4 regions of the Caloranaerobacter longqiensis genome follow, and region 2 is predicted to be linked to each of the others. Evidence: riboswitches for the same ligand, from Rfam matches in the RefSeq annotation. Region 2 holds a riboswitch; each other region holds the start of a gene.
The links. Region 2 has a riboswitch for cobalamin ahead of cbiB (adenosylcobinamide-phosphate synthase CbiB). Riboswitches for the same ligand answer to the same signal wherever they lie in the genome.

Region 1 (5,766 bases), on a different contig from region 2:
TAGGAATAGAAAGAAGATTGAAGCAGTGATTAATAATGCTAAAGCTTTTTTAAAAATTCAGCAGGAATTTGGAAGTTTTGATAAATATTTATGGCAGTTTGTTGACAATAAGCCGATAGTAAATTCATGGGCAGATGACTCTTTAATACCTTCTAAAACAAAGTTATCTGAAAAGATAAGCAAGGATATGAAGAAAAGAGGTTTTATTTTTTTTGGACCTACAATTTGTTATGCTTATATGCAAGCAGTAGGAATGGTAAATGACCATACTAAAGATTGTTTTAGATATAAAGAAATAATTGAGAGATATTAGTTTGTTGACAAAGTAAATTATTTATGAAAATAACACTCATGCGAAAAAATTTAGAAAAAACTTAAGGCTCAAATTTTTAGAAAATCCTAACGCGTTGGGTGAGTCGTCCTGACTCTGAAAGCTAGCTTAATTTAATTATTTTAATTTTAAATATGATTTTCGTAATGGATTTCAACAAAATTTACATTGTAATTAATTTAGAGAATTTTGTTTAAAATTTTCACCTAGTTTTTTTACTAAATTCTTTCAAGCATTCGCTTTTATTTTCATAGATATTTTAAAAAATAAGTTTGTCAACGATCTGATATTAGTTTGTTATATAATTGTATTATAAGTTGTAGGAAATTATTATTTAATAGGAGTGTCTATATGAAGAGGATAGATGAAAGAGATACAATGTTCGCGAGGATGAACTATAAAAAAGGTACGCCTCAGTATGAAGATTATTATAAAAGAAATAAAGACAAAAAGGAAATAGATGATGATATTAGGAATAGACCTCAAATATGTGGAGAAGGTACAGCTACTTATAGTCCAGTAAATTCGCCAATTGCAGTAGCAAACTTCAGATTTCTGGGAGATATAATGAATTATGTGGAAGGAGAAATTAATCCCGTTAAAGTTGAAGTTAATGCTGAGAATATGACAAAAAGGATAAAGGGATTAGCTAAGTATTATGGAGCTAAGCTAGTTGGAATAGCAAAAATGAAAGAATATCATTATTATAGTCATAGAGGTAGACAAGATGATGTATATGGTCAAGAAGTAGAAGCTAAACATCCTTATGGAATAGTTTTTGCAGTTGAAATGGATAAAAATATGATTAATAGAGCACCTCAAGTATCTGAAGTGATAGAAACATCAAAAGCGTATGTAGATGCAGCTATAATAGGAATGCTTTTATCTTATTATATTAGGGAATTAGGTTACGATGCAAGAAACCATATGGATGGTAACTATTTAGTCGTAGCTCCACTTGTAGCAAGAGATGCAGGAATTGGCGACATAGGAAGAAAGGGAATAATAATAACGAGAGAGTACGGTTCAAGGGTTAGATTAGGGGTAGTTACTACAGATATGCCATTAGTACCCGATAAGAGAATAGATTTTGGCTTAGAGGAATTTTGTAAGATATGTAAAAGATGTGTAAGAACATGTCCGGGCAGAGCAATTCCTTCAGGTGATCCAGTAGAGATAGATGGAGTAAAGAGGTGGCAGATAAAACAGGAAGATTGTTATAGGATGTGGAGAAGTCTAGGTACTGATTGTGGAATATGTATAAGTAGTTGTCCGTTTAGTCAAGGTATAGACCTAGAATTAATAGATAAAATAAAAGATTCAAAGGAAATAATCGATAAGGTATTAAAAGAACATGATGAAAAATATGGTATAAGACCATATATAAAAGACCCACCAGAGTGGCTTTAATTTGAATAAAATTTTGGATTTAAATAAATTATAAAAATGATTTTGTTCTAATTTTTTATGGATTATAAAAAGTTTAAAAATTTTGTTTTTTTTTAATATTCATTGACAAGTTGCAATTAGTTTAATAAAATGTGATTGGAAATAGAATACGGAGCTCTATGGTGCTTATGATAGATGTCATAAGCTTAAAAGGGAAGTTCGGTGGAAGTCCGACGCGGTCCCGCCACTGTGACGAGGAACACAGTTACACAAATGCCACTGTTTCTTTTAATAGAAATGGGAAGGCAGTAACTGTGTAATGATCCGGAGCCAGGAGACCTGCCATAGGGAACAATACCGTTTTTACCCACGAGGATGGGGAGGTATTATGAGTAGTATAGGCCGATTTATGCTATTTTAGAGGCGGTTATTTATTGCCATAATACACCTTATTCCCAAGTGGGAATAGGGTGTTTTTTCGTTCGAAAGGGGAGATAAAATGGATTTAGATGTTACAAAGTTTATAACTAATCCTTTTGTGTTGATGTTCGCTTCGGTTTTTTTGGGGCAATTATTAGGTAAAGTTAATTTTGGCAGATTTAAACTCGGCAGTTCTGGAGGATTGTTTACTGGACTTATACTAGGATGGTTTATATATAAGAATTATGCACTGCCGTATAAAGGTTTAGAACAGATGCCAGCATATGCTAAAACAATATTAAAACAAGGAGTGATTTCAAGAGATTTTTTCTTATTTACTCTTATATTGTTTGTAGCGGCTGTGGGACTTTTGGCTTCAAAAGATTTGGACAAAGTGTTGAAGAAATATGGGGTTAAGTTTATAATTTTAGGAATTATTATTACATTTACAGGGGCATTTGTTACTTATATTATGACTTTGATAAGTAAAGGACAAAATTTATTTGCCATTTCTGGGGTGTATACAGGGGCTTTAACAAGTTCTCCAGGTTTGGCTGCTGCACTTGAATCTGTTTCTATTTATGGTAAGGAAGCAGAAAGTATGGTTGGATTTGGCTATGCGATTGGCTATATACCAGGTGTTCTTATTGTTATTTTAGCTATGCAGTTTATGCCATTAATTTTTGGAATAGATATTAATAAAGAAAAAGAGGAATTTTTTAAAGAAATGTATTCATCTAAAGAAGAGAGTATTAAAGACAGAGAAGTACAATTTGATTTGATAGCGTTTGTTTTTGTATGTTTATTTGGTGTATTTATTGGGAATTTAAAAATATATTTGGGACCTACAATAAATTATTTTAGTTTAGGTACAACAGGTGGAGTTTTAATATCGTCCCTATTGCTTGGCTATATAGGTAAAATAGGCTTTTTAAATTTCAGAATGAATAGCAAGGTATTGAGTGTAATACGTGAATTGGCACTTTCTTTTTTCTTAACTATAGTGGGATTAAGATATGGATATTCTGCTTTAACATCGCTTACAGGTTCAGGGCTATATTTAGCCTTAATAGCATTAATTTGCGGTTTTTCTTCGATATTTGCTGGCTTTATTATAGGAAGATATGCATTCAAAATAAATTGGATTGTTTTGTCGGGGGCACTTTGTGGAGGTATGACGAGTACTCCGGGGTTAGGGGCTGCTATAGATGCTACAAATTGTGATGATGTAGCTGCTGGCTATGGAGCAACTTATCCATTTGCACTTTTAGGTATGATTATCTTTACTATTATATTGTATAAACTTCCAATTTAATTTTAATGAATTAGTAAGGAGGGGTGGGTATGCTTGATGATAGAATCAGAAATAAAGAATTATTAAGCAGGATAATGTCTGCAAAAGAGGCTGCTATGTTAATTAAAGATGGAATGAATATTGGTACGAGTGGTTTTACTCCATCTGGTTACCCTAAAGCAGTTCCATTAGCATTGGCTAAAAGAGTTAAAGAAACAGGTGAAAAAATAAGAATAGGTTTACTAACAGGAGCATCTGTAGGGGACGAATTAGATGGTGAGCTTTCTAGGGCTGGAATTATCGCAAAGAGATTGCCATATCAGACTAATGAAAGTATACGAGATTATACTAATAGCGGTGGTTGTGAATTTTTAGATATGCATTTGAGTCATGTACCCCAATATGCGAAATATGGATTTCTAGGGAAAATAGACATTGCAATAATCGAAGCTGTTGCAATAACAGAAGAAGGGCATATAATACCTTCTACATCTATCGGTTGTTCACCTACATTTGTGCAAATGGCTGAAAAAGTGATTGTTGAGATTAATACAAGTCAACCTCTTGATTTAGAAGGTATGGCTGATATATATATTCCCAATGATCCACCTAACAGAAAACCGATACCTATTGAAAGGGTAGATCAAAGAATTGGAACTCCATATATTCCATGTGGTTTAGATAAAATAGCAGCGATTGTAATAACAGATATTATAGATAATGTTAGACCTTTAGCCCCGATTGATGATATTTCAGAGAAGATATCAGGATATCTTATAGACTTTTTAGAACATGAAGTGAAAGTAGGCAGACTTCCACAAAATTTATTACCTTTGCAATCAGGTGTTGGAAGTGTAGCAAATGCAGTTTTAGCTGGGCTTTTGAAATCAAATTTTGAAAATTTAGTCTGTTATACAGAAGTAATTCAAGATTCAATGCTTGACCTTCTTGATTCAGGAAAGGTATTATTTGCTTCAGGTACTTCTATAACTCCTTCTAAAGAAGGGCTTGTAAGATTTAAAGAAAGGATTAAATCATATAAAGATAAAATAATTCTAAGACCTCAGGAAATAAGCAATAATCCAGAAGTAATAAGGAGATTGGGTGTAATAGCGATGAATACTGCCATAGAGGCTGATATTTATGGGAATATTAATTCTACAAACATATTTGGTTCAAGAATGATGAATGGTATAGGTGGTTCTGGTGATTTTACTAGAAATGCATATATTTCTATTTTTACAACTCCATCTACTGCTAAAAATGGAGCTATATCTTCAATAGTTCCTATGGTTTCACATCATGACCATACAGAGCATGATGTGATGGTAATAATTACAGAGCAAGGAGTAGCAGATTTAAGAGGCTTAAGTCCAAAGGAGCGTGCTAAAGTTATAATAGAAAATTGTGCACATCCTGATTTTAAACCAATGCTTAAAGATTATTTTAAAAGAGCACAATCTGGCAAATATAAACATATTCCACATATACTAAGTGAAGCATTATCATGGCATGATAGATTTTTGAAAACAGGTACAATGAAAATATAATAACTTTGGAGTTGAGGTGATGTTATGAGAAATATATTAAAGGATTATATCATAATAAGTATAGGAATTATTATTGTAGCTTTTGCATTAAGTTTTTTTCTTGTGCCAGCAGACTTGGCGGTTGGTGGAATTACAGGACTTGCAATGGTAATTAAGAGTATATTTCCTTCAGTATCTATTGGAGCTTTAATGTTTATTATGAATTTAATATTATTTGTTGTAGCATTTTTGCTAATAGGTAGTCAATTTGGAGCAAAAACGATATATGCTAGTTTTGGACTTTCAGGAGCCATGTGGGTTTTTGAAAAATATTTCACTATAAATGGACCAGTAACAGATGATATATTATTAAACTTGTTTTATGGTATTCTTATCCAGGGAATAGGTATGGCGATAATATTTTATCAAAATGCTTCAACTGGTGGTACTGATATTATAGCTAAAATATTAAACAAATTTTTCTCGATAGATATAGGTAAATCACTATTAATGGCTGATTTTGTAGTTACACTGTTAGCTGTACTTACTTTTGGAACTAAACTAGGATTATATGCTTTATTAGGAGTAATAATGAATGGATTTGTTATAGATAATGTAATAGAAGGGCTTAATGTTAAAATGAATGTTACAGTAATAAGCTCAGTTCCTGAAAAGATAAAGAGGTTTATAACAGAAGAGCTTGGAAGAGGAGCTACAATTTATTATGCAGAGGGTGCATATACGAATAAAACTAGACCTGTTATAATGGCTGTTATGAATAAAAAAGAATTTATCAGATTAAA
Region 2 (5,766 bases):
TGACACAACTTATATTAGGTGCAGATAGAGATTCAGGAATTTTGAACAGTATGGGATATTTTGATGAAAGAAATCCAGCAGTTAAGAAAGCAATAAGGATATTGATAGAAGCAGCACATAAATATGGCAAGACTGTATCTATATGTGGGCAAGCTCCTTCATTATATCCTGAATTTGCTGAATTTCTAGTGAATGAGGGAATTGATAGTATAAGTGTCAATCCAGATGTAGTTGATTATACAAGAAGATTAGTTGCACATGTTGAACAGAAAATTATTTTAAATAAAATAAGAAAGCTGTAAAAGTGGGTAAAGTAGGCTTATCGTCTATGATAAGCCTACAGATTCCTGTTCTTTGATCAAACAATTGCCGCTAATAGCAGTAGTTCTTCATTATCGGCATATATTTTATCAAATTGAGATATCGGGAGTGGATTTTTTCCTTTTCCGACTTCTATTGTATATCCTGGTCTACGATATTCTTTTATAAACCAATCTTTATATCCTGCATAGCTAGCAATGCCGTAAGCTTCAGCTAATGAATAGCCGCTTACTTCAGATAATTTTTTACCTATTTTCAATGCTTCGGCTGGGGCAAGATTTTTATAATTCCAATAAATTATTTCACCTTGACTATGATATGCTAAAACGAGTCTAAAGTTATGTTTTCTAGTGAAATCTGCAACTGATTTAGATTCTGGTTCGGATTCTGGATAAGGGCCAGAGTATCTTGTAGGACCAGGGCCGTAGATTCCGTATAGAGGTTCAGCTTTTTTAGATTCTTCCCATGAAGCATCATAATTATGATTTAAGTCTACACCATGTATATTAGCTTGCCATGTTTTGGAAAAATCGATACTGCCTTTATTCCATTTTATCAAATCATCATAATATGGATTATTGTTATCCAATCCATTCAATACTAAATCTATTCCATCAGGATTTACCATAGGAACTATATAGATACTGCTTTTTTCAAATATTTTTCTAATGTTGTAACCTTTAATAGATTTATTTTCGCTATAAGCTTTGCAAAAATTTTCGATAAATTTCATTAGTAGTGGAGTAGTTATCCATTCTAATGAGTGGTGAGCAGCATTATAAAACACTTCATTACTACCTCTGCCTAGTTTTAAATAATAAAGTTTTCTGCCAAGTACGCTTCTACCGATATTACCCGATTGTAAGAAAGGATATCTAGCTAAAAGTCCTTTTATATCATCAGATAAAATATCATAAGTGTAATTTATATTAGTATCAACGACATCGATACTATAAGGGACTATTATTTTTTCACCGATAGTTAAATTATAAGGTACTAAGCTTGGATTAGCTGTAATGATTTTATTAATAGTCGTATCGTATTTTTCAGCAATATCAAATAGTGTATCTCCTTTTTGTATAATATAATAATCATAACCTAAAATTAATCTTTTAATTTGGTAATAAGTAGCTTTATCAATCTCTCCTGTCATCGGGAGACTTCTGTCTTTTTGGAAATTCTTTATTGCTAATTTAGTATTAATATTAAAAATACCATTTATAGGACCAGTATAGTATCCAACTTTCTTTAAAACTGCTTGTATCTTCATTATTTCAGTTCCAGTTGAGCCAAACCTTATTATCTTCATAATTACACCTCTTTTTAAATTAGAATTGGGATAAAAAAATGATAGACAAATAAGCGCTCTTGTTATTAAATTATTGCTAGAAAGTAGATTTAGTTACTAAAGTTTATTTTGAAGATATTTATAAGATGACATTATCGTAAAATAATCAAAATTTAAAGAAAATTTAATTGACAAAAAAATCTAATTTGAATATAATGTAATTGATTGATACAATTCCATAGATTTCAAGGTGTTCCTTTACGGAACTTAAAAGGGAAAGAGGTGAAAATCCTCTGCAGCCCCCGCTACTGTGAGTAGGGATGAAATCTTCCATAGACCACTGGGTAACCGGGAAGGGGAAGAGAGTAAGATGAACTACGAGCCAGGAGACCTGCCTTGAAAGCCGTAGACTTATACTTCGGAGGGAAGTATGTAGTTTTTTCATAGACACATAGTTACCTCTATGTGTTTTTTTATTTCTTTTATCAACTACATTTTACCTTGATTGACTATATATGTAAGAAATTGATTAGAATAATTGAAAAGTATATTGACTTAAAATAGTATAAAGGAAATTATGGAGTTGAAATGATGGGAATATATATTTTAATAATAGCAGTTATTTTGGACTATATTATCGGAGATCCGTACAATTGGCCACATCCTATAAAGTATATAGGCAAATTAATAGCAAAATATGAAAAGTTCGTTAGAAAGAGCAATATATTATCTGGGAAAAAAGGCGGATTTATTTTAACCTTTGCAACTTTAACGACAGTTCTAGTTATAATTCATTATTTAGTAAAATTTGCATATATTATACATTTTGAATTAGGTTTTATATTTTCAGTTTATTTAATATATACTTCCATAGCGGCCAGATGCCTTGAGAAAGAAACAATGAAAGTTTATTATGCATTGGAAGAAGATAATATTGATAAAGCTAGGAAATTACTTTCTTATTTAGTTGGAAGAGAAACTAGTCAGCTTCAAAAGAAGGAAATAATTAGAGCAACAGTCGAAACAATTGCTGAGAATACAATAGATGGAGTAATTGCACCATTAATGTTTATAGGATTTGGACTAGCATTAGGTATACCAGTAGAAATGGCCTATTTTTACAAAACTGTTAACACACTAGATTCAATGGTAGGTTATATTCACGAACCATATAGAGAAATAGGTTACGCTTCTGCAAAATTAGATGATATAGTGAATTACATACCTGCTAGAATAGGCAGTTTACTTATGCTTATTTCTGGACTTTTACTTAGATACGATTTTAAAAATGGATATATGATTTTGAAACGGGATAAAAGAAACCATAAGAGCCCTAATAGTGGATATTCTGAAGCTGTAGTCGCAGGGCTATTAAATGTCCAGTTAGGTGGAACAAATATTTATTTTGGGCAGAAAGTGTATAAGCCTACCATAGGGGATAAAAATAGAGAGTTAAGTATTATCAATATAAAAGATGCAATAAAAATTATGTATGCAGCAGAGGTTTTATTAATAGCAATTATTGTTGCGATCTTTAATTTACTATAACTGTAGTTTACTGAATGGAAGGAGTATTATATGAATAAGCACGGTGGTTATTATGGAGAAAATCAGGAAAAAGTTTTAGATTTTAGCGTTAATATAAATCCCCTAGGTATAACTGAAAAAGTAAAAGAAAAGCTTATTGAGAGCATAAATACAATAAATAGATATCCAGAAATAGATGGAGAAAGTGTAAAAAAAGTATTAGCCGATAGATTAAATATTGAACCTTCTGAGGTTATAATCGGTAATGGGGCAACTGAATTGATTTATTTATTTGCAAGAGCTTTTAGTCCTAATAAAGTAGTAATTATACAACCGACTTTTAATGAGTATTTTAGAGCATTTAGATTGGCAGGAAGCAGCATTTGCAATTATGAATTAACATATTCTAATGATTTTAATTTAGAAGTAAATGATTTATTAGATTATCTTAAAGAGACAAATCCTAATATATTAGTAATTTGTAATCCTAATAATCCAACTGGTTATTTTATTAAACACAAGGACTTATTGCCTGTTATTAGTTATATTAAAGAGATTGGCTCATATTTATTGCTTGATGAATCTTTTATTGATTTTACTGACGAGGAATCGTATGTAAATTTTATTAAAGAATTCCCAATATTTATTCTTAGGTCAATGACAAAATTTTATTCTGTTCCGGGATTAAGACTTGGATACGGTATAGCTAATAGTGGTATTATTAAGAAATTAAATGAATATAAGGAGCCTTGGACAATAAATAGTTTTGCCTTATCGATAGTTCCAACAATTTTAGATGATGAAGCTTTTTATAATGAGTCTAAAAAATGGCTGCAAGTCGAAAAAAGCTATTTATATAAAGAGCTAAAAAAAATCAAAGGTATTGATTTTTTAAATAGTCAAGCGAATTTCATTTTATGTAGAGTTAAAAAAGGCAATGCATATGAAATAAGAGAAAAATTAATGCAATATAATATCTATATTAGAGTATGTGATGATTTTATCGGGTTAGATAATACCTATTTTAGAATTGCTATTAAAAGTCATAAAGATAACATGAAGCTAATTAATGCTATAAAAGAAGTTTTATAATAACATAATTAAATTTAAGGAGGGGTATCATGGGGAAAATTTCAAGAATTACAGTTTTATCACTTATTTTAGTTTTAATATTATCAAGTTTGGCATTAGCTGCAGATGTAAAGGTAACTGTTGATGGTTTGGATAAAAATCTTAATATTGAAATTATTAATGCCAGATCCTATGTTGCGTCAGAAAGTTTAAAAGACTTTGGATTAACTACAACTGAAAAAGGAAATGTAATAATTGTTAAGAATGATGATGTAGTTTTTGAGTTTACTCTAGGAAGTAATCAAGTTAAGGTCAATGATTTGAGTTTAACATTAGATGCTAAACCATATAAAAATGATAAGGATATATACTTACCATTGAGATTTATACTTGAAACTTTAAATTATAAGATAGGTTGGGATGCTGAGGCTAAAAAGATTAAAGTTGAAAAACTTCAGGAGCTAACATTTCCTATTACAATCGTAGATGGTGATAATACGTATGTTGTTGAAAAAGAAGCTAAAACTATAGTATCTATGGCACCAGGAGTAACAGAAAAACTGTTTGCATTAGGTGTTGGGGACAGAATAAAGGGTAGAACTCAATATTGTAATTATCCTGAAGAGGTTAAAAATATTCCAAGTATTGGTACTTTATATGAGCCAAATTTAGAAACAATATTAGATATAAATCCTGATTTGGTTATTGGCGAAACTCATTTCAAAGATGAAATCATAGCTAAACTTAATGAAGCTGGTATAAAAGTTGTAGCTAAATCGACAGCTAAGGATATAGAAGGTGTATATGACTATATGCTTAAATTAGGTGCTATAGTTAATAAAAACTATGAGGCGAGAGCATTAGTATCAAGTTTAAGGGCGAAGGTTGATAGAGTTAAATATGTGTTAAAAGATTTAAAGGAAAGCGATAAGCCGAAAGTGTATTATGTAGTAGGAACAGGACAATGGGGAGAGTATACAGCAGGTAAAGATACTTTTATATCAGAGCTTATTTCACTAGCAGGCGGTAAGAATGTTGCTGATGATGTAACAGGTTGGAAATACAGTCTTGAAAAACTTATTGACCATGACCCAGATATTATCATAGGTAGTCAATTTAACATTGATACAATGGTTAATGGTGAGAATTATCAAGTATTATCAGCTATTAAAAATAAAAAATATAAGGTAGTAAATGAAGATATATTTGTTAGAGCAGCTCCAAGAGCTATTAATGAAGGGCTCAAAATATTGATAGAAACTTTCCATAAAGATAAGATTAAAGATTTAGGTTTTTAGTTTGGTGGTTTAGATGACGTACTTAAAGCAAAAGAAATATTACAAAATTTACATGCTTATACTATTGTTAATATTTATATTTATTTCTATAATGGCAACAACTTTAGGAACAGTAAAAATACCAGCAAGAGATGTTGTCAAAATCATTTTAAGTAAGATAAGTTTTTTAAGTAAAAAGATTGATATTAGTAATATAAAGAAATCAGATATTTTTATAGTTCTTAATATCAGATTACCTAGAATAATACTAGCTAGTTTAGT
Region 3 (5,766 bases), on a different contig from region 2:
TTGTAAAAACCTGCAACCATTTAAAAAACTATAATTGTTTATATTATCTAATATAGATTATATAATATATATATGGAATATCAAATATTCTTTATTTTTATATGATTGGTTTTATATAAAAGTAAAATAGTTTAAAATTAAATAAAGCATAGTTTCTAACTTTAAAAAGTGTTAGAAACTATGCTCATCTATATTTTATTTAAAATCTATATCTAGAAGATAATATTAGTAACACAAAATAGTTCTACTACATCCTGATAGAAATAAAAAGGAAACAAAAAACCGTCCCCTTGTATCTTTATACTGGTATCCCGGCTTCAGCGAACGTAATCATTTCATTATTCATATACGTAGCTGCCTCAATTAAATTTAAAGCAAGTACTGCCCCCGTTCCTTCTCCAAGTCTCATATCCATGTAAAGCATTGGTTTTAGTCCAAGAAACTCTGCTGCATATACTGCTCCCTTTTCCTTCGATGCATGGGAAGGTATAAGAAAATTTTTAGTTTTAGGCTCTATAGTACATGCTATAAGAGCAGCTGCCAGAGAAATAAATCCATCTATCACTACCGGCACCCTATTAGCTGCTCCCGCAAGCATCACTCCAGCCATTCCGCCTATTTCAAGCCCTCCAACTTTAGCAAGAACATCTATCCCATCCTTCGGATTAGGATTATTTATTTCTATAGCTCTCTTCACTACTCCAGCTTTATATTCAAGTCTTTCTACTGGAAAATTAGCTCCTATTCCCGTTACTTCAAAAGGATCATATCCACATATAACCGAAACAATCGCCGCACTTGGAGTGGTATTACATATTCCCATTTCTCCAGTTGCCAAAATATTTTTTCCTTTTTTAATCTGTTCTTCAGCAACTTGTATTCCAACTTCTAAAGATTTTATGGCTTCCTCTCTACTCATAGCAGGCCCTTTAGCCATATTATCTGTTCCATACTTTACTTTCCTACTTATTATTCCAATCTCATCTATATCTACCTTCACACCTATATCTACAGGTACTACATCAGCTCTAGCTTGTTTCGCTAATGCACAAACTCCTGTTACCCCTCTTGCCATATTTCTAGTTTGAATTTCTGTTACTTCCTGCGGAAATACTACAACTCCTTCTTCAAAAACGCCGTGGTCTGCTGCCATAACTATAACCACTTTTTTATCTACCTTTGGATAAAGTTCCCCCGTTATTCCTGCAAGCTGAATGACTATCTCCTCCAATCTTCCTAAACTCCCGGGCGGTTTAATAAGATTATCCACCCTTTCTTTTGCCTTTGCCATAGCTTCCTTATCGAGTTCTCCAATTTTACTAATAGTTTGTTTTAATAAATCCATATTTTGTCCCCCTTCTTTTCTATATTTATTTTCTTATAACTAAAAAAGTTCATAGTTTATTTGTGCATGACAAACAAACCATGAACTTTACCATCATCCATGAGTTTTATGTAAATTATAGGCAGGTCTCCTGGCTCAGGTTCAACACCTTTAAACGCCTTCCCAGATTAATATCCAGTGGCATCATGTTTAAAGGCTCACCTTCACAGTGGCGGGTCCGCTGGAGATTTCCACTCCATTCCCTATTCTCCCTAAACGGGCACCTATAATTTTTATATTAATTTGTATACTAAAAGGATATATTCTATGTATTTCAAAAAATTCCTGCTAAATACTAATAAATTTTTCTATTTTTATCTATTCTACTTTAGATTTATGTCCCTAAAGAGGATTTTTGTTTTTTTATGTAGAAATAAATGGGTATATATTTTATATATTAAACGGTTTACAATTGGACAAACAACACAACAGAGTTAGGAGGAGTGGGAATGAAAATACATTTTTATGGAGCTGCTGAAATTGTAACAGGTTCTAATCACTTAATTACAACAGATAAATACAAAATTTTAATCGACTGTGGTATGTTCCAAGGTAGTGAAGAACTAGAAAAACTAAATTACAAGGATTTTGAATATAATCCTTCTGAAATTGATTTTGTTTTGCTTAGTCATGCTCATATAGACCATAGTGGTAGAATTCCAAAATTAGTAAAGGAAGGCTTTAAAGGTAAAATAATTTGTACAAAAGCTACTTATGATTTATGTAAAATCATGCTATTAGATAGTGGTCATATACAAGAATCAGATACAAAATGGCTTAACAGGAAACGTATACGTGCCGGTAAAGCTCCTATTAACCCTCTATATACGGTAGAAGATGCTAATATAAGTTTAAACTACTTTAAACCTGTTTTATATAATCAAAAAATTAATCTAAACGAAAATATCCAAGTCAGATTTAGAGATGCTGGTCATCTGCTTGGTTCTTCAATAATAGAATTATGGATTACAGAAAAAAACAAAACAGTGAAAATAGTTTATTCTGGCGACTTAGGAATGAAAAACAAACCTATACTAAGAGACCCAGAACTTATAGAAGAAGCAGACTATTTAATTATAGAATCAACATATGGCGATAGATTACATGAAAGCGTTGCTGAAAGGACTAATAAATTAATAGAAATAATAGATAAAACCGTATCTAGAGGCGGTACAGTTATTATACCTTCGTTTGCTGTAGGAAGAACTCAAGAATTAATCTATGAATTAAACAATTATTATGAGAATTTAGACATCATGGAAACATATAAAAAAATACCTATCTATGTTGACAGTCCAATGGCAGTTTCAGCTACTCAAGTTTTTAAAGACAATCCATATTGTTTTGATGATGAAACCAAAAAACTCATACTAAGCGGAGATAATCCGTTTGAATTTGAAAATCTTTATTTTATTAACGACCAAAAAGAATCTATGAGACTAAACGAATATAATTATCCAAAAGTCATTATTTCAGCTAGTGGAATGTGTACTGCTGGTAGAATTAGGCATCATCTTAAGCATAATCTTTGGAAAAAAGAAAATAGTGTTATATTTGTAGGTTATCAAGCAGAAGGTACTTTAGGCAGAATGCTCAAAGATGGTGCAAAAAAAGTCAAAATATTAGGAGAAGAAATAAGCGTTTTAGCAGAAATATATAGTATTGAAGGTTTCTCTGGCCACGCTGATCAAAAAGGTCTAATGGATTGGTTAAAAGGTTTCAAAAAATTCCCCGAAAAAGTCTTTGTAGTTCACGGTGAAGAGCAATCAGCCAAAAAATTAGCAGAATTAATTAAAGAAACCTACAAAGTCGATACTATCATACCAAATATGGGATATATTTATGAATTTAAAGACAATGAAGCAAAAGTTTATCATGGTGAAATATTAGAACCTCTTAAAAAGAAAGAAAACATTAAAAAAGAACTACAAGAAGTATATAATCAGTTTGAAGTTTTAATTGCTAATACTGAAAAAATTATTGATGAAGAGATATTGAAAAAAGATTATGATAAATTGAAAAATAAACTTATAGAATTACAGCAGAAATTACTAGATATCAGTATTCTTTTAGGAGATTAATATGTATGTTTATATTCAAACTATGTTTAAAAAAATAGTTTTTTGATAATATTATGATAAAATTAAAAAAATATATATGGAGGGATAATATGTCAAAAATAATTTTAGGTCTGCAAATTGACAATCGTTTCGAGGAAGTATCTGAAGTACAAAAAATATTGACTGATTACGGATGTATTATTAAAACTAGATTAGGTCTACATCAACAAGCAGAAGATAATAATAACTGTACAGAAAAAGGATTAATACTACTTGAATTAATTAATAATTGTGGTGATAAATGTAATGAATTAGAAGAAAAATTAAGTGCGATAAATGGCGTTGTAGTTAGAAAAATGGATTTCTCTTATTAATCTTATATCAATCAAACCTTCTATTAGTCAAGCTAATAGAAGGTTTTTTCTTTTTGTGATTCAAATCACTGAATTATTTTTAAATTTTGGGTATATTATAATTAAAGAAAGACAATAGGATGGTTAGTTATGGATAATCAAATGTTTTGTTATCAATGTGAACAAACAGCAGGTGGAAAAGGTTGTGTTAAAATAGGTGTTTGTGGAAAAGACCCAGAAGTTGCAGCTCTACAAGACTTACTTATTTACTTACTAAAAGGAATAGGTTTTTATGGGCAGAAAGCATTAGAAAAAGGCAAAAAAATTGATGAAGAAATTCATAAGTTTGTTATGGATGCAATGTTTGCTACTTTAACTAATGTTAACTTTGATGCCGAAAGATTTGTTGAATATATTAAGAAAGCTGCTGAAGTAAAAGAAAATCTTAAAGAATTAGCTGGAGATATTGAAGGACCTATTCCAGACGCTGCAAGTTACAAAGTACCTTCAACAAAAGAAGAAATGATAAATGATGCAAAAAAAGTTGGAATAATGGCTGATGAAGACTTAGATCAAGATATTCGTTCACTTAGAGAACTACTTATTTATGGTTTAAAAGGAATGGCTGCATATGCACACCATGCTTATGTTTTAGGTAAAACTGATGAGACTGTAAATAATTTCTTCTATAAAGGACTAGCTGCTACTTTAAATGATAATTTAACTATAGATGATTTATTTAATCTAAATATGGAATTAGGTCAAGTTAACTTCAAGTGTATGGAATTATTAGATAGTGCTAATACTGGTGCCTATGGTAATCCTGAACCAACTGAAGTATTAATAACTAAGAAAAAAGGACCTTTCATAATAGTTTCTGGTCACGACTTAAAAGATTTAAAAGAACTTCTTGAGCAAACAGAAGGTAAAGGTATAAATATTTATACTCACGGAGAAATGTTACCAGCTCATGCATATCCTGAACTTAAAAAATATCCGCATTTAGTTGGTAACTACGGTGGTGCATGGCAAGACCAACAAAAAGAATTCGATAACATACCTGGTGCAATATTAATGACAACAAACTGTTTACAAAAACCTAGAGACAGCTATAAAGACAGAATTTTTACTACTAGCATAGTAGGTTGGCCAGATGTAGCTCATATAGAAGAAGTAAATGGTAAAAAAGATTTTACACCTTTAATAGAAAAAGCTTTAGAGCTTGGTGGTTGGCAAGAAGACGAAGAAGAAAAGAAAATTTTAGTAGGATTTGGACATAATACGGTATTAAGCCTATCTGATAAAATTATTGAGGCTGTAAAAAAAGGTGATATCAGACACTTCTTCTTAATAGGTGGATGTGATGGTGCTAGACCAGGAAGAAATTATTATACTGAATTTGCTGAAAAAACACCAAAGGATACAATAATTTTAACATTAGCTTGTGGAAAATATAGATTTAATAAAAAAGACTTTGGTAAAATTGGAGAATTCCCAAGATTATTGGATGTAGGTCAATGTAATGACGCTTATTCAGCTATAAAAATAGCAGTTGCTCTTGCAGATGCTTTTGAATGTGATGTAAATGAACTACCTCTATCAATGATACTATCATGGTATGAGCAAAAAGCAGTATGTATTCTTCTTACATTATTATCATTAAATATCAAAAATATTTATCTTGGACCAACTTTACCAGCATTCATTTCACCAAACGTATTACAAGTATTAGTTGATAAGTTCAATATAAAACCTATTTCAAATGCAGAAGCTGATATGAAAGAAATATTAGGCTAAATAAAAAGGCTATCTCTATCGAGATAGCCTTTTTATTTAGAAGTTATAGTTTTAATTGGTAAAAAAATATCAAATTTTGTACCAGTTCCTGGTTTGCTAGAAACTTCAATATATCCATCATGTTCATCAATAATTCTATGAGTTATAGCTAATCCAAGCCCAGTTCCAGTAT
Region 4 (5,766 bases), on a different contig from region 2:
TCTTCTTTTTCATATATGAAAAGTAAGTACAATTCACTGTTTGAAAAATTAAGATGTACTGCTTTAATATTTTTTAAATTCCCTACTACTTTCTCTAATTCTTTATGATTTATATATGTCCTTATCATTTTATTGTTAAGGTTTATTCCTAGCTGATTTTTTCTTTTTAATGAAAATCCTTTATAACTATCTAATGGAATTGTATAATTAGTTAGTTTTGATAGTTTTTTAGGTTTTGGCGGTTTTGCTTTATAATCTCCACTTTTAACTCTAGTAAAAAATCCTTTATATTGATATTTTACTCTTTTCATTATTTCTACTAAATTGTGAATTTTAAGTCTTTTAGATAAGTTTATTAAGTCATTCATTATTTGATGGTTTTTATATTTATTTCTGATATAAGTTAGCTTTTCTTCTAGCTTTTTCGGAGTAGTTCTTCTAAATAGTGCTCTCATTATTTCATAGTTAGTTAACAACCTAAAATCTCCGATGTTTTGTTTATAGTCTTGATTAAGGAGTATTATATACATGTTTTCAAAATGTCTATACTTGTAAATATAATCTATAACCTTTGATTTGAATTTTTTGTCTTTTATTCTCATTTTGTATGTTCTTATATTTTCATCTGCTGATTTACTCATCTCCCTTTAACTCCCTCTATAATCTTCCTTAACTACTTTTTGAATTTATAATTGTTTTAAAGTTTTTATAAGTTTTTATAAATATTTTGTAACTGTTAATTATCCTCCATAAATCTTATATTAATTCTATTATTTTAAATAATTCATCCTTATTTTTAGGTATACCATATTTATTTTTTATTTCTGGGTATTTATCTCTTAATTTTTCATAAAATTCAAGTATTATCGGTTTCTTTACATTCGCTATTTCCATTAATTTATCATTGCTAAATATTTCATATGGTGTACCTTCGCCAAGAATATTACCGTCATATAATACATATATATAATCAGCCCAAGAATAAATATTATCTGGATTATGTGAAGAAATAATAATTGTCTTATTTTCATTATTAAGCTGATTAAGTATTTCAATTATTTCATCAGCAGCTTTTGAATCAACATTAGCTAATGGCTCATCTAAAATTATTACTTCAGGACTCATTGCAAGAATAGATGCTATTGCAACTTTTTTCTTTTCTCCTCCACTAAGAAAATGAGTAGGCCTATGAACTAAATTTTCTATTCCAAGCTTAGTTATTACATAATCTACTCTCCTCTTAACTTCATTAATCGGTATATTTAAATTCATAATACCAAAGGAAATCTCTTCATATACACTTGAAGAAAAAAGTTGAGCATCAGAATCCTGAAAAACTATTCCAACCTTACTTCTTAAATACTTTAGATTTTTTTTATCATATACAACTTCTTTGCCTTCAAAATATATTTTCCCATAATCTGGCTTGTATAGCCCATTCAAATGAAAAAATAAAGTAGTTTTGCCTGCTCCATTTGGACCTAAAATACCTATTTTTTTACCCTTTTCAATATTAATATTTAAACCCTTAAGTGCATAAGTCCCATCAGGATACTTATAGTGTATTTTTTCACAGGAAATTATTATATTCTTCAATATACTTTCCTCCATTAACTTTAATTGTTTAGAAGAATGCTATAACTATAGTAAATGTAAAATATATGGAAATCAAAATCTTATTTTTAAATGAATATTCATATTCCTCTTCTAAAACGTTAATCTCACCATCATATCCCCTTGAAATCATTGAAAGGAACAACATTCTATGAATGTGAAACGATTTTATAAATACATTACTTATAAGTTTACCTAATGAATAATATCCTCTTTTAATACTGCTATATCCTAACCTACAAAGTTGTGAATTTTTTATATTACTCGCGGTATCTAACAAAACAAATATAAACCTATATATTATCATGAATATTTCAACAAAAGTTTTAGGTAACTTCATTCGCCTTAAAACCCATATTATATCGTTAATTGGAGTAGTAAGAGATATAAAATAAAGACAATTTATTGAAGCAAAAACTCTAAAAAATAGATGTATTCCTGTATTTAATCCCTCTTTTCTTAATCCAATATAAAGGGATTTAATTTTTATAAAATAATCTAAAACTTCATAAGTTCTAGAAAAATCGATTGCAATTGCTAAAAAACTAATAATTAAAAATGGAAGTGGAATAAATAAAATTTTAAGATAATATTTTACTGGTATTTTGGCTATTACTAAAATACTAAATGAAAAAGTAATAATCACAAAAATATATAGAAATAATGATTTAGATATAATGCATGTAAATAATGGAAAAAGTCCAAAAAGAACTTTTTCCATAGGATGAATTTTTCTAATATTATTCATATATGAATATTTATCTATCAAAATCATTTAATCTACCATTCTCCTTCTTTTCCCCATGTAGTAACCAAAGAAATAGAAAATAAATCCACTTCCTATAGCTGCTTGAAGAGCAAATAATAAACTTTCTATTTCTCCACTTGGAGGCTCCCAAATACTATTAAACCATGGTTCATAATCCGGATCTAATGTACTTATATATTCTTCAGCTAAACCATCAGCTCCACCAAATTCTGCATCTTTTTTTACTACAAGAGGAATAATAGTAAGTATTATAACAATAAAGATAATTAACAAATTTCTTTTAAACATCATTTCTCCCCCCTTATTGCAGCCAGTTGTTGAAGTTCATCCTTATTATATTGAGTTAGTAAATTGTATACGACTACAGTTAAAAATCCTTCACTTATTGCTAAAGGTATTTGTGTAACTGCAAATATACCTAAAAATTTAGTTACAGAAGCAATAACTCCACCAATTTCAGATGGAAAAGCAACTCCAAGCTGTATTGACGTAACAATATATGTAACTAAATCTCCTATTGCTGCTGCAAGAAAAATACTTAAACTTTTTGATTTTTTACCTTTACTAAATAATTTATATATTCCATATGCAGCTATTGGACCAGCAATTCCCATTGAAAATACATTTGCTCCTAATGTAGTTATTCCCCCATGTGCAAGTAAAAGCGCTTGAAATATCAAGACTATTAGAGCTAGTACACTTGCTATCATAGGCCCAAATAATATAGCACCAAGACCTACTCCGGTAGGATGAGAACAACTTCCTGTAACAGATGGGATTTTTAATGATGAGAGTACGAATACAAAAGCACCGCATAATCCTAACAACATTTTCATATTAATATCATCTTTACATATTTTATTCATTCTCCTTATGCCAATTAATATAAATGGAATTGAAACTATAAACCAAATAATAGTCCATTTAACTGGTAAAAACCCTTCCATTATGTGCATTGCATATACATTATTTGGTGTTAGAAAATATAAAAAGTAAATAGATAAGAATAAAAATATTTTTTTGTTTTTCATATTTTTTCCCCCTTTTTATGTATTTCATATTTTTTAAATAAAAAGTTACATATACCATAATTATTTATGATATATATATTTTGTAAAAAAACAAAACCTTGCAACAGCATGCAAGGTTTTTCGCTAAATAGACATAATAAAAGACACACTAGGGAACACAAGTGCATCTTTTACTATCAATAATAACGCACACACTTCCCTCCGAAGCTGTTGCTAAAGTTTTAAGGCAGGTTTCCTGGCTCGCGCTTCATCCTACTCCCTTGCCTTCCCTGGTTTTACCAAGTGGCATAATAAGGTTTCGTCTTCGCTCACAGTAGCGGGGGCTGCGTCGGATTTTCACCGAACTTCCCTTTTAACTTCTTTAAATAAAGAAGCACCTTAAAACTTCAATATTAAGTTTTTCTTCAATTTCTATTATAAAAATAATAATAGAAATTGTCAATAAAATATAATTTTGCCCCTATTTGTAATATGTATAAGATTATAAGGTTGTAAAAAAAATATTAAAGCTATTCTTATTGATTTTTTCATACTTTAATAATCACTTGCCAATCTTTAAATAATTATCTCAATATCTACATGTCCTAAACTTGCCGCTACATATAAAGGCGTCTGTCCATAATCATCCTGTGCCTCTAAATCCCCACTATTTAAATCGCTCACACTTTAACCCTCCATTTTGTATTTGTAATATTGTAAGTATTCTATCATTCTTTCCTCACTAAGAGCATGGTTAACCTTAACTATACCGTTTTATACTTCAATACGCTAAAGTGGGCTATCTTTTCAATAAGCCCGCTAAAATTATCAAAAACATCTAAAAATTATTTCAATACTAGATACTATCTCTTTTAGTTTTTTATCCTCTATAACATATTCTCCAACTTCTTCAATATCTTCGTATAATTTCTCCGTCTCATAGTTATACTTTTCCATTATTGATATTTTACCTTCTGGATGTGTTATACAATATTCCTTACCCTTATATCTAAACTCTATTTCTCCTCCTCGCTTTAAGTTGTCGTAAAACTCATCTAATGTATTAAATTTATTTTGCATAACATATCTCCTCTTTAGTTATTGTAATTATTCTGATTTAAATTCAATTCTTTCCCACAATTTACGTCCTTTTTCTGTCATTTCAAACCAATAATCCTCAATCTCTTTATTATCATAAGATAATTTAATAAAGTAATCATTGCTACTGCCATTAGGATATGTTATATATATCAATGACTTATCAAGTAATTCATTTAAGCATTTTTTAACCTTTTTTCTACTAAACTCTATATTAAAATAGGATAGCAAGTGTTCAATTTGTTCGATGTTTTCTCCATCATCTGCTAATGTATTCAAAATTTCAAATAAAAGTTTATCCTTCATCATAATTAAGCTTTCCTCTCTTGTCTGCTATTACTTCTAATATACCTTTTATTAATTTTAAACTTACATAAATCTATGTTCATTGTATACAAAACCGCTTTTACATGTCAATACCATTAATGCAACTTTTTACCGACGTTTTTCTGCAATTTTCGTCATATTATGTTAAATCAACCTAAAAAAATAATAGCTCCATATCGAGCTAATCATAATTTTGATATTCATAAAATTATAAAAATGTTCAGCTTTTTGTGTCTAAAATACTCTGTTTTTTATCTAAGATTAGGAAAGTTTAATTGTCTTAAAGCTTCATAAGCTATAATTGCCACAGAATTTGATAAATTCAAAGATCTTGCATGCTCATTATCCAGCATTGGTATTCGCATACATCTATCTATATTCTGTTTAAGCAACTCCTCTGGTAATCCAGCCGTTTCTTTTCCAAACACAAGAAAACACCCATCAAAAAACTTCATGTCTGTATAACTTTTTTTCGCTTTTGTAGTTGCATAAAAAAACTTCTCTTTTCCATATTTTTCTAATAATTCATCAAAACTATCATAATAATGTATATCTAAAATATGCCAATAATCTAATCCTGCTCTTTTTAAATATTTATTATCTAGCGAAAAACCTAATGGCCTAACTAAATGCAATGATGTACCTGTAGCTGCACAGGTTCTAGCAATATTCCCTGTATTTTGTGGAATTTCAGGTTCAACTAAAACAATATTTAAAGCCATAAAAAAACCCCCTTATAAATTTTTATCATCATTATCTTTTAATATAATATTAACCTCTATTGTATCATTTCCTGCTTTAAATGGAATACAGTATATAACTTCATCGCTTACTATATATTTTATATCTTGCCCATATATCAACGCTGGTATAGACAAATCAATTGCAATTCCTGTATTATAAATATCTGAAATAGCATTACAAATTAACATATTATTCATATCACAT

Region 1: another riboswitch for cobalamin. It lies ahead of AB4Y15_RS07225 (aspartate-alanine antiporter-like transporter); the one in region 2 lies ahead of cbiB (adenosylcobinamide-phosphate synthase CbiB).
Region 3: another riboswitch for cobalamin. It lies ahead of cobT (nicotinate-nucleotide--dimethylbenzimidazole phosphoribosyltransferase); the one in region 2 lies ahead of cbiB (adenosylcobinamide-phosphate synthase CbiB).
Region 4: another riboswitch for cobalamin. It lies ahead of AB4Y15_RS04865 (energy-coupling factor ABC transporter permease); the one in region 2 lies ahead of cbiB (adenosylcobinamide-phosphate synthase CbiB).

What each region holds. Positions count from the first base shown of each region.
Region 1 covers NZ_JBFWFX010000006.1:102,221-107,986, reverse strand. The annotation lists gene AB4Y15_RS07235 (DNA-3-methyladenine glycosylase I) at 1-313, shown strand, start outside; gene AB4Y15_RS07230 (4Fe-4S dicluster domain-containing protein) at 683-1,741, shown strand; cobalamin riboswitch at 1,884-2,081, shown strand; gene AB4Y15_RS07225 (aspartate-alanine antiporter-like transporter) at 2,220-3,455, shown strand; gene scpC (succinyl-CoA:acetate CoA-transferase ScpC) at 3,485-4,984, shown strand; gene AB4Y15_RS07215 (YitT family protein) at 5,009-5,766, shown strand, end outside.
Region 2 covers NZ_JBFWFX010000008.1:33,573-39,338, forward strand. The annotation lists gene ppsA (phosphoenolpyruvate synthase) at 1-302, shown strand, start outside; gene AB4Y15_RS08310 (M14 family metallopeptidase) at 359-1,630, opposite strand; cobalamin riboswitch at 1,841-2,022, shown strand; gene cbiB (adenosylcobinamide-phosphate synthase CbiB) at 2,201-3,157, shown strand; gene cobD (threonine-phosphate decarboxylase CobD) at 3,188-4,228, shown strand; gene AB4Y15_RS08325 (helical backbone metal receptor) at 4,258-5,505, shown strand; gene AB4Y15_RS08330 (FecCD family ABC transporter permease) at 5,558-5,766, shown strand, end outside.
Region 3 covers NZ_JBFWFX010000010.1:79,155-84,920, reverse strand. The annotation lists gene cobT (nicotinate-nucleotide--dimethylbenzimidazole phosphoribosyltransferase) at 299-1,345, opposite strand; cobalamin riboswitch at 1,449-1,627, opposite strand; gene AB4Y15_RS09545 (MBL fold metallo-hydrolase RNA specificity domain-containing protein) at 1,834-3,465, shown strand; gene AB4Y15_RS09540 (CPF_0552 family protein) at 3,555-3,818, shown strand; gene hcp (hydroxylamine reductase) at 3,948-5,594, shown strand; gene AB4Y15_RS09530 (two-component system sensor histidine kinase NtrB) at 5,627-5,766, opposite strand, start outside.
Region 4 covers NZ_JBFWFX010000004.1:30,092-35,857, reverse strand. The annotation lists gene AB4Y15_RS04885 (RNA-guided endonuclease TnpB family protein) at 1-641, opposite strand, end outside; gene AB4Y15_RS04880 (energy-coupling factor ABC transporter ATP-binding protein) at 757-1,596, opposite strand; gene cbiQ (cobalt ECF transporter T component CbiQ) at 1,625-2,362, opposite strand; gene AB4Y15_RS04870 (energy-coupling factor ABC transporter substrate-binding protein) at 2,390-2,671, opposite strand; gene AB4Y15_RS04865 (energy-coupling factor ABC transporter permease) at 2,671-3,414, opposite strand; cobalamin riboswitch at 3,623-3,810, opposite strand; gene AB4Y15_RS04860 (hypothetical protein) at 4,222-4,473, opposite strand; gene AB4Y15_RS04855 (hypothetical protein) at 4,501-4,797, opposite strand; gene trmL (tRNA (uridine(34)/cytosine(34)/5-carboxymethylaminomethyluridine(34)-2'-O)-methyltransferase TrmL) at 5,070-5,540, opposite strand; gene AB4Y15_RS04845 (chemotaxis protein CheX) at 5,553-5,766, opposite strand, start outside.